DNA from 2 places in the Lentzea sp. NPDC020367 genome. Region 1 is predicted to be linked to the other one. Evidence: riboswitches for the same ligand, from Rfam matches in the RefSeq annotation. Region 1 holds a riboswitch; the other holds the start of a gene.
What was found. A riboswitch is a leader RNA that binds a small molecule or an ion and turns the genes downstream of it on or off. The one in region 1 is predicted to bind thiamine pyrophosphate.
Positions count from the first base shown of each region.

Region 2: another riboswitch for thiamine pyrophosphate. It lies ahead of ACH413_RS22820 (thiamine ABC transporter substrate-binding protein); the one in region 1 lies ahead of thiC (phosphomethylpyrimidine synthase ThiC).

Region 1 covers NZ_JBIRVV010000003.1:401,647-407,186, forward strand. The annotation lists gene ACH413_RS14220 (peptide deformylase) at 1-275, shown strand, start outside; gene ACH413_RS14225 (aldo/keto reductase) at 272-1,210, opposite strand; gene ACH413_RS14230 (LysE family translocator) at 1,283-1,885, shown strand; TPP riboswitch at 2,595-2,719, shown strand; gene thiC (phosphomethylpyrimidine synthase ThiC) at 2,709-4,364, shown strand; gene thiD (bifunctional hydroxymethylpyrimidine kinase/phosphomethylpyrimidine kinase) at 4,361-5,176, shown strand; gene ACH413_RS14245 (SRPBCC domain-containing protein) at 5,217-5,540, shown strand, end outside.
Region 2 covers NZ_JBIRVV010000005.1:236,285-241,824, forward strand. The annotation lists gene ACH413_RS22815 (ABC transporter permease) at 1-331, opposite strand, end outside; gene ACH413_RS22820 (thiamine ABC transporter substrate-binding protein) at 307-1,305, opposite strand; TPP riboswitch at 1,299-1,411, opposite strand; gene ACH413_RS22825 (4a-hydroxytetrahydrobiopterin dehydratase) at 1,443-1,736, shown strand; gene ACH413_RS22830 (glycoside hydrolase family 88 protein) at 1,877-2,779, shown strand; gene ACH413_RS22835 (mannosyltransferase) at 2,696-3,910, opposite strand; gene ACH413_RS22840 (DUF6131 family protein) at 4,188-4,343, opposite strand; gene ACH413_RS22845 (BTAD domain-containing putative transcriptional regulator) at 4,406-5,540, opposite strand, start outside.

The sequences.
Region 1 (5,540 bases):
CCGGCGAGGCGTACCCGACCGGACGCGCCCAATGGGCGAAGGTGACCGGCCAGGGCCTCGACGGGGAGCCGTTCGAGGTCGAGGGCACCGGCTTCTTCGCGCGCTGTCTGCAGCACGAGACCGACCACCTCAACGGCTACCTCTACACCGACCGCCTCATCGGCCGGTACAAGAAGGAGGCCAAGCGGATGCTGCGCGACAACGAGTGGAACCAGCCGGGTCTCTCCTGGGACCCGAACGACCCGGCGAACTTCGACGAGGACGACGAGGACTAGGGCCGGAGCACCGACTCCACCTGGGCCAGCTCCTCAGTCGTCAGCGCACCGAACTCCAGCGCACGAGCGTTCTCCTCGGCCTGAGCCACCGTCCGGATCCCCGGGATCGGGGTCAGGCGGGGAGAACGCGCCCAGAACCAGGCCAGCGCCCCCTGCACCAGGGTCCGGCCGCCGGACGTCAGCACGTCCCGAACAGCCTCACGGGCCTCGAAGTACGCCGGTGACGGCCGCCCGTCGACGAAGAACCGCAGCCAGGACGGGTTCGTGACGCGCACGTCGTCCGCAGGCAGCGAACCGAACGTCTCCCGCGCCAGCAGTCCCATCGCGAGCGGGCGCCGGCACAGGACCGCGAAGTCGCCCGCGTACATCCCGGGGTTGTCGAACAGCAGGTTGACGTCGGCCTGGGCGGCGATCCCGTGCTCCCCCTCGCAGAAGAACCGCGCCCGCTCGACGTCGTCCGTGCTCCACCCGTAGGACCGGATCTTGCCCGCGGCGACCAGCGCCTCGCACTCGTCCCGCAGCAACGCGGCCTCGTCGAGCCCGAGGTCGCCGACGTGCAGCTGATACAGGTCGATCCGATCGGTGCCCAGCCGCCGCAACGACCCCTCGACGGCGCGGCGCAGGTACTCGACCGATCCCTCGTCGCCGGTCATCCGGCGAGACGCGGCGTCGAACCCGCAGCCCCACTTCGTGGCGATCAGCACCTGGTCACGCACGTCCGCAAGCGCTTGCCCCACCACGGTCTCCGCGTGCCCGCAGCCGTAGACGTCCGCGGTGTCGAACAGCGTCACGCCCAGCTCCACCGCCCGCCGCAGCGCCTTGACCGACTCGCCGTCGTCAGCCGGTCCCCAGCCGACCGGCGATCCGTCCGGGCCCGAGAACGGTCCGCCCATGGCCCACGTGCCGAAACCCAACTTCCCCAGTTCCAAGGTCATGGCTCCACCGAACATCCTGGAGCGCGCTCCAGGTCAAGAAACAAGTTGCGACGACCAGCGACCATCAATGGCATGCCGATCGAAAACATCGTCGCCTTCGTCGCGGCCTCGTTCCTCATCGCCCTGTCGCCCGGACCTGGCACGGCCATGGTCCTGCGACAGTCGGTGCACGGGCGAAAAGCCGCGCTGGCGACGGTGTTCGGCATGGAGGTCGGCGTGGCGTGCTGGGCGATCGCAGCCGCACTGGGCCTGTCGGTCCTGCTCACGGCGTCCGAGATCGCCTATCACGCGCTGCGAATCGCCGGTGCGGTCTTCCTGATCTATCTCGGCATCAAGGCCCTGATCAGCAAGAGCCTGCCCAACGCCGAACCCCCGCCGGCCAGCCACGCGTTCCGCAGCGGCCTGGTCGTGAACCTGGCCAACCCGAAGCTCGGCGTGTTCGCGATCTCGTTCCTACCGCAGTTCGTGCCTGCCGGGGAGGCCGGCAAGGGGGTTCTGCTCTTCCTCGCCATCGGGTGGGTCCTGATCGACACCGTCTGGTACCTGATCATCGTGTCGATCCTGCACACGATCCGCGGCTGGCTGAGCCGGCCGCGCGTCCGTCCCGCGCTCGAGAAGCTGTCGGGCGGCGTGCTGCTGGCGCTCGGAGTCCGGCTGGTACTCGACCCGCGTTGAGATCGGGCTGCCCCGGCGCCAGAACAGCTCGGGCAGCCCGGCCAGCTCGGCGAAGGTGTGGCAGGCGGCCATCGACGCGTAGCCGCCGGCCAGCACGTGCGCGCGGATCCGGTCCAGACGGCCGAACTCGATCACCTCACCGGCGATCAGGAACGGCAGCACCAGCTGCCAGGCCTGCACGACGGCCGGACGGCGCCGGTGAGGTGCGCGCAGGGCCGCGCGGGCGACCCGGAGCAGGTGCTCGTTCGCGCTCATCGTGTACGGATGGGCCGAGTGGTCCCAGCTCCACCGGCGCTCTTCGGTCACCGCGCACCGCACGCACTCGACCGGTCCGGTGCCCAGTTCGGCACCGCAGCGGGAGCACGCCAGCAATGTCATCGCCCAGTCCACGCACGTCCACGGGTACTGGCCGACGTCCGCGGAGGTCACCAGTTCGGCCAGTTCCCGGTCCGCCAGCTGGGACGACGTGCGCAGCGCCTCCCAGTCCGCGAGCCAGAACTGGTCGAGCAGTTCCGCGCAGAAGCCGCAGTCGGGGTAGCCGCGACCTGCGAGTTCTCCGCAGGAAGGGCATGCCGAGACCACGGCGGGACGCTGGCCGCGTCGCGCGCCGGGCGGGAACGGCTGGTGATCAGCCACGGGGAAGAGATTAGGGGCAAACGACGCCCTTGGCAGCTACGGCGCGCGCTGACTATGGTCGGTTCTCGACAACTCAACACAACGCGGGAGCTCGCGCCTGAGCGGGCTGAGAGGGTGACTGGCCGTAGTGCCGGTGTCACCGACCGCCTGAACCTGACCGGGTAATGCCGGCGTAGGGAGGAATGTCGTGACGGCACTTGACGACCGTTCGGTCAAGCCCAGTGTGACCACCGGCCCGATCTCGGGCTCGCGCAAGGTGTATCGGGAAGTCTCCTCTGACATCCGGGTGCCCTACCGCAGGGTCGAGCTGACCAACGGCGAACATGTCGATCTTTACGACACTTCCGGTCCGTATACCGACGACAACGCGACCATCGACGTCCACAGTGGACTCCCCGACCTGAGGTCGGGGTGGATCGCCGCACGGGAACCGATCAACGGAGCTGTCAGCCAGCTCGCGTACGCGAAGGCCGGGATCATCACCCCGGAGATGCGCTACATCGCGGTGCGCGAGAACCTCGACGCGGAGTTCGTGCGCGAGGAGGTGGCCATCGGGCGTGCGGTGATTCCGTTGAACCGCAAGCACCCCGAGGCCGAGCCGATGATCATCGGCAAGAAGTTCCTCGTCAAGATCAACGCCAACATCGGCAACTCCGCGGTGTCGTCGTCGATCGAGGACGAGGTCGACAAGATGGTGTGGGCGTCCCGCTGGGGTGCCGACACGATCATGGACCTGTCCACCGGCAAGCGGATCCACGAGACGCGCGAGTGGATCCTGCGCAACTCGCCCGTGCCGATCGGCACCGTGCCGATCTACCAGGCGCTGGAGAAGGTCAACGGCGATCCGGCCGCGCTGTCGTGGGAGGTCTACCGCGACACCGTGATCGAGCAGGCCGAGCAGGGCGTCGACTACATGACCGTGCACGCGGGCGTGCTGCTGCGGTACGTGCCGCTGACGGCCAAGCGCGTCACGGGCATCGTCTCGCGCGGCGGGGCGATCATGGCCGGGTGGTGCCTCGCGCACCACAAGGAGAGCTTCCTCTACACGCACTTCGAGGAGCTCTGCGACATCCTGCGCACCTACGACATCACGTTCTCGCTGGGTGACGGGCTGCGGCCGGGTTCCATCGCGGACGCCAACGACGAGGCGCAGTTCGCCGAGCTCAGGACGCTGGGCGAGCTCACGCACATCGCACGGGCGAAGGACGTCCAGGTCATGATCGAGGGCCCCGGCCACGTGCCGATGCACAAGATCGCCGAGAACGTCCGGCTCGAAGAGGAGTGGTGCGGCGAGGCGCCGTTCTACACCCTCGGGCCGCTGGCCACCGACATCGCGCCGGCGTACGACCACATCACGTCGGCGATCGGCGCGGCGCAGATCGGCTGGCTGGGCACCGCGATGCTCTGCTACGTCACGCCGAAGGAGCACCTCGGCCTGCCGAACCGCGACGACGTGAAGACCGGCGTGATCACCTACAAGATCGCGGCGCACAGCGCGGACCTCGCCAAGGGCCACCCCGGCGTCCAGGACTGGGACGACGCGCTGTCCAAGGCGCGCTTCGAGTTCCGCTGGGAGGACCAGTTCAACCTGTCGCTCGACCCGGACACCGCGCGCTCGTTCCACGACGAGACGCTCCCCGCGGAACCGGCGAAGACGGCGCACTTCTGCTCGATGTGCGGGCCGAAGTTCTGCTCCATGAAGATCACGCAGGACGTGCGGCGCTACGCCGAGGAACGCGGACTGTCCACAGTGGAGGCGATCGAGGCGGGCATGGCGGAGAAGTCCGGCGAGTTCGCCGACACGGGCAACAAGGTCTACCTCCCGGTCGTGGAGACTTCGTGACCTCGACACCACCCAGGGTCCTCACCATCGCCGGAAGCGATTCCGGCGGTGGTGCGGGTATCCAGGCCGACCTCCGCACGCTCTTCGCGTGCGGAGTGCACGGCTGCGTCGCACTGACGGCCGTGACGGTCCAGAACTCCCTGGGCGTCACGGGAGTCTCGGAGATCCCGGCGGACGTCGTCGCGGCGCAGATCATCTCGGTGGCCGAGGACATCGGCGTGCAGGCCGCGAAGACCGGCATGCTCGCGTCGGCGCGGATCATCGAGGCCATCACCCCGGCCCTCGACCGCGTCGGCATCGGCAGGGGCAGGACCCCGTTCGTCGTCGACCCGGTCTCGGCGTCCATGCACGGCGACCAGCTGCTGGCCGACAACGCCCTGGACGCGTTGCGCGGCCTGCTGTTCCCGCGCGCGACGCTGGCGACGCCGAACCTGGACGAGGTGCGGCTGATCACCGGCATCGCGGTGAAGGACCGCGCGGACCAGCGCGTGGCGGCGGAGGCGTTGCACGCCTTGGGGCCGGAGTGGGTGCTCGTGAAGGGCGGCCACATGTGGGACGACCCGGAGTGCCTCGACCTGCTCTACGACGGACGTGAGTTCATCGAACTGCCTGGGCCTCGCTACGACACCGAGCACACGCACGGCAGCGGCGACACTCTGGCGTCGTCGATCAGCTCGGCGCTGTCGAAGGGTGCCTCGGTGCCGGAGGCCGTGCGGTTCGGCAAGGAGTTCATCGTGAAGTCGGTGGCCGCGGCCTACCCGCTGGGTGGCGGCGTCGGTCCGGTGTCGCCGCTGTGGCGGTTGCCGGGCTGAAAATCGCTGGACCGTCCCACCATGCTTGACAACCGTGCAGATGAACGAGGTCAGGACAGAACTGGTCGTCCCCGCGCCGATCGACGACGTGTGGCGCGTGCTGGTGGACTTCGGCGGCTACGCCCGCTGGAACCCCGTCATGGAGTACACGCGGGTGGACGGCGTGCGGACGAAGGTGAAGGCGGCCAAGGGCACGCCGTTCGAACGCGACTTCGACGGCGAGATCACCTCGCTGGAGCCGTACGTGCTGGCCTCCCAGGGCGGCGACCCGGAGACGTTCTTCGGGCGCCACCGCTGGGAGCTCAGCGAGACGGCGGACGGCACGCGGCTGGTGAACGTGGAGACCTTCACCGGCACGATGGCC
Region 2 (5,540 bases), on a different contig from region 1:
CCACCACCACGGTCGGCAGCACGAACGGCACCATCACCGCGGCCCGGATCACGCCGAGCCCGCGGATCCGGCACCGTGCCAGCACGAACGCCAGCGGCATCCCGGCGACGACTGCCACGACCGTCGACGCCAGAGCCTGGCCCAGCGTGAACCCGACGAGTTCCCAGGTGTCGCTGTCGGCGAACGCGGAGGCCACGCCACCTTCGCGCAGCCCGAGCGACACGATCGCCAGCACGGGCCACGCGAAGAACAAACCCAGGAAGGCCAGCGGAAGCAGCGCCGCCGCCGACCACCCCGTGCGGGAACTCAGCCCTGCACGAGCTTGCGCCACTGCTCGACCCACGCTTCGCGGTTGTCCTTCACCTTGTCCGCCGGAAGCGACTGCGGTGAGGACGGCAACGGCGCGTCCTTGGCCCACGACTCGGGCAGCGCGACGCCCTCACGCGACGGGTAGACGTACATCTGCTCGGCCACCTGGGCCTGGAACTTCTCGCCCAGCAGGAAGTCGAGGACCTTCTGCGCGTCGGCGGAGTTCTTGGCCCCGGACAGCACACCCGCGTACTCGACCTGGCGGTAGCAGGTGTCCAGCACGGCCTTGGTCTTGCCGCCCTCGGCCGACGGCGACGACGCGTAGGACACGACGATCGGCCGATCGCCCTTGGTGGCGGAGAACTCCTGGTTGTAGGCCTCTTCCCAGCCGCTCACGACCTTGACGCCGTTGGCCTTGAGCTTGGTCCAGTAGTCCTGCCAGCCGTTCTCGCCGTACTTGGCGATCGTGCCGAGCAGGAACGCGAGACCGGGCGAGGACGTGGCCGGGTTCTCGACGACCAGCTTGTCCTTGAACTTCGGGTCGGCCAGGTCGTCGTACGACTTCGGCTCGACGCCGCCGAGCTTGGCCGGGTCGATGTTCAGGCACACGTCACCGACGTCGACGGCCTGCAGGCGGTTCGTGTCGTCGGCCTTGTACCGCTGCGCGCCCTTCGAGGCCTCCGGCGAGGCGTACTCGGCGAACACACCCTCGCTCAACGCCCGCGAGGCGAACGTCGAGTCGACGCCGAACGCGACGTCGCCGATCGGGTTCGCCTTGGTGAGCACCAGCTTGTTCGTCAGCTCGCCCGCGTCACCGCTGGCGATCTGCTTCACGGTGATTCCCGAGGACTTCTGGAACTCCTCCAGCACCTCGGGTTTCACGACGAACGAGTCGTGCGTCACCAATGTGACCTCGTGCGTCTGCGGCGCGGTCGAAGTACCGGCCGAACAACCGGTCAACGCCAGCGCGGCGACAACAGCAAAAATCCTTCTCACGTCAAATCTCTCCCTACGCCGGTATGACCCGGATCAGGTGGACGGTCGAGGGCTTGCGAGCCCTCCTCTCAGCCCGGCGCTTCACCGGACTCCCGTGGCAACGCGCAGCCTACGTGACGTGGTGGGACGATCAGGGCATGGCCGAGCTGTTGAGCGACGATCAGCTGAACGACGTGCTGCCCAAGCTGCCCGACTGGAGTGCCCAGGACGCGGCGCTGGTCCGGACCGTGGAGCTGGCGAGCTTCTCCCACGCGATCATGGTCGTGAACCGGATCGCGGAGATCGCCGAGAACGACAACCACCACCCGGACATCGACATCCGCTACAAGACGCTGACATTCCGCCTGAGCACCCACTACAAGGGAGGAATCACCGCGCTCGACGTGTCCCTCGCCGAGGAAATCGACGGGGTCCTGGACGCGATGAGCTGATTCGGTCAAGATGTGCGCTGCCGCCGCCCGCGGAAATGAGAGGGAACACCCTCATGCGGTTGCGCACATCACTTTTCGTCCTGGTTCTTACCGGGACACTTACCGCGATTCCGACCGCGGCTCAGGCCGTGCCGTGTGCCGTGACGGACACGATGATCAAGGCCAGTGCCACCTGGGTCACCAAGGGGTCCGACCTCGCGGCGAACACCTGGTCCAACGCGAACTTCCACGTCGGCAACCTCGCCCAGGTGCGGACCACCGGGATCAGCAACCACAAGACGTGGCCGTGGGTGCAGGCGAACAAGTACCTGCTGCCCGTGGACCCGGCGAACCCCTTCGCCCCGGACGCCCAGTCGACCGGTGAGCCGTACCTCGACGTGGCGTTCTTCCACCCGGAGCCCGAGGTGCTGCAGCCGTTGCGCGACAACCTGCGCGCCCAGGTGAAGGACGGGAAGACCGGCTACTGGCGCTCGCCGGACGCGCTGAACATGGCGCTGCCGTCGTTCACGCGCATCGCCGTGGCCGACAACGACAAGGCCATGCTCGACTACTCGTTCCAGTCGTACCGCAGCCTGAAGGCCCGGACGTTCAACGAGTTCACGGGTCTGTGGAGCCTGAACGTGCAGACGAACGGCTGGGCGGTGCAGGGCCTGGCCAAGGCGATGCTCGCGCTGCCGGCCGACCACCCGTACCGCGCCGAGTACGCCAAGACGCTGCGCAAGAGCGTGCAAACGCTCAAGTTCCTGCAGCGCCACGACGGCTTCTGGGGCAGCACCGGCAAGGACTCCGCCGCCACCGCGATGATCACCTACGCGATCGCCGCCGGCATCAACGCGGGCGTGCTCGACCGGGCGACCTACCTGCCGCACGTGCAGAAGGGCTGGCAGGCCCTCCTGACCGCGCTGGACGCAGACGGAACGCTGGGCTGGGTCGCGGCCCGCAACTCGTGGAAGCCGGCCTCAGCCGGTGACACCGGTGGGTTCGCTGTGGGCAGTTTCCTCATCGCCGGGCAGCAGATCGTCCCTCTTACGCCGGGTTGCTAGCCCGATCGCGACGAGCGTGAGCAGGCCCGCGGCCGGATAGCCCCAGCCGAGCAGCACGAAGATCCAGGGCCGCGGGAAGTCCCAGATGTTCGGCTGGGCGAGCAGCAGGAACGAGATCAGGTAGCCGCCGGTCAGCAGCACCCACAGGCCGGCGGTGATCTTGCACAGGAGGTGTCCGCCCTCGTAGATGAGCCACAGCAGGGCGGGCACCATCCACACCCAGTGGTGGCTCCACGAGATCGGCGAGACCAGCAGACCCAGCATCTGAACGCTGACGATCAACGCCAGCACGTCCTTGGTCTTGCTGACCGCGAACCACGTCAGCGCGGCCGCGACGAGCACGGCGACGATGTAGATCGGACCGGTCTTCACGTCGTACCCGACCGTGCGGCTCAGGGCACCGCGCATCGACTGGTTGATCGCGCTGCCGACCGGCCCGACGCGACTCGCGTCACCGAGCAGCTGGAACCAGAACTTGTCCGACTGGGACGGTGAGATGGCCCACCCGATGCCGTACACCACGACAAAAGCGACGAACGACCACACAGCGGCCATCCACCGGCGCTGAATCAGGAAGTACAGCCCGGAAATGGCGGGCGTGAGCTTGATGCCCGCGGCGAAACCGACACCGGCGCCGCCGACCCAGTTGCGCGCGCTGGCGAGCGTGCCGATCAGGATCGCGACCAGCACCAGGTTGATCTGGCCGTAGTTGAGCGTGGTGCGGACCGGCTCGATCCACAGCGTCAGCGCGGTCCACATCATGGCGCGGCGCGGGTCCTGCAGCTTCAGCAGCTTCAGGCTGGTGCGCACGATGTAGTAGAGGCAGCCCAGGCAGAGCAGCTGCCAGATCCAGCGCGACGCCTCCCACGGCACCCAGCTCATCGGCGTGAAGATCGCGGCCGCGAACGGCGGGTAGGTGAACGGCAGCGGGAACACGTCCGCGTACTGGTCGAGCCGCCACTCGTAGAGGTCGCCGGAGAACAGGTGCGGCGACCCGTTGCGGTACACCAGCAGGTCGATCATGGTCATCTTCGCCTGGAACGCGACCATGAACAGGTGCCCGGCGACCGACAACGCGAGCAGCCACGGTGCTACGGAGAGCACACGCGCTTCCACAGCACGGAGTTTCACCCCGAAAACGTTACCCGAGGCAACGAAACGGGGTACCCCGGCGTCATTAGGACGGGAGAGATCGCAAGAGGGAGTTTTCTGGTCATGTCTGTTGATCTTGTAGTTGCCGCTGTCGCCGCTCTGGCCATGCTGGGGGTCGCGTTCGGAGTGTTCGCCGCTGCCGCACGCGCTAAGAACAACGTGTAAGAGCTTGTGAGACAAGCAGAAGGGGGAGCCTCCACAAAGGAGGCTCCCCCTTCACCGTTTCCGAGGGGAGGAACGGTGACTTGGTGCGCGTTTAGAAGTAGTGCGCCCGTCCGCCGATCGGCTTGCCGACCGCGCCCAACACGGCGAGGATCGCGCCGATCACCAGGAGCACGACTCCCAGGGTCGTCAGGATGCTGATACCCATCAGCCACCCGACGACAAGCAGAATGAGACCGAGGACGATCATGACACCTCCAGGTGGGGAATCCTTTTCTGGATTACCCCACGGGGGTCGGTACAAACCTCGCTTCATACATTCGTCACCGATGTAAGCAGTGCCCGCGCCTCATCCGTCTCGTGGTGCCGCAGCTTCTCGTAGATCTGCACCGCCTCGGCCAGGTGTTCCCGCGCTGCGCCGGGCTCCCCTGCTGCGATCTGCGCCCTCGCCAGCCGTACGAGCCCTTCTCCCAGGTAGTAGGTGTGGTGCATCGCCCGCATCCGGCCGACGGAGAGGCGGTAGCTCTCCACGGCTTCGGCATACCTGCCCAGTTCCACGTAGATGTCCCCCAGCGTCTCGGCGTTGTTCGCATGGGGCATGGTCTTCGGGCCGGTGTCCAACTCGAACGACACCTCCGCCTCCATGCAGAGTTCGATCGCGCGCTCGCGCTCACCGCTCTGCTGATAGGCCCGTGCGTACGCCGCGAGGTAGCAGCCTCGCTGGAACACGCTCAGTTCGGCGATCCTCGGGTACAGGCGACTCAAGATCTCCAGCGAGCGGTGGTGGTGCCCCAGCTCCTCGTACACGTGTGCCAGCCCGCGAGAGACGTCCGCCTGCCCGTTGACGTTGTCCATCTCCTCTTCGCAGCGCAGTGCCGAACTCAGGTGGTGTTCAGCCTCCGGAAAGTCTCGTTTCGCGATGTAGATCCCGCCGAGCGCGCGGTGCAGCCGCTGTCGCCCGAACACGTCTTTCCGCCGTTGTGCGGCACCCAGCGCGAGCAACTCCGCTTCCTCGGCTTCGTTCAGCAGTCCCTCTCGCAACAGAGGCAGGTGGAGTGTGTAGGCCAACCGCCACACGAGGTCGTCCACACCTGCCTCCACCATCTCGGTCAACACGCCCAGCAGCACCGACTGCTCGATCCGGAACCAGTCCTTCGCCGCCTTCACATCCGGCAACGGCGCGATCACGGCCGCCGGCGAGGGAGGTGCCAGTGGCGTCCAGACGGCCCTGGGCTCGGTCCACCTGTTCGCCTTCAGCGAGGAGTGCAGATAGTGGTCGAACAGTCGCTGTTGCGCCTCGGCCTGCCACTCCTCCGACAGCTCGCCGAAGCGTTCGGCGGCGTAGTCCCGCAACAGGTCGTGCAGCAGGTACCGGCCGATGCTCGTCCGGGTGACGAGGCTGCTCCCGACCAGTTCACCGAGCGCCCGTCGTGCTTCCGTTCCCGAG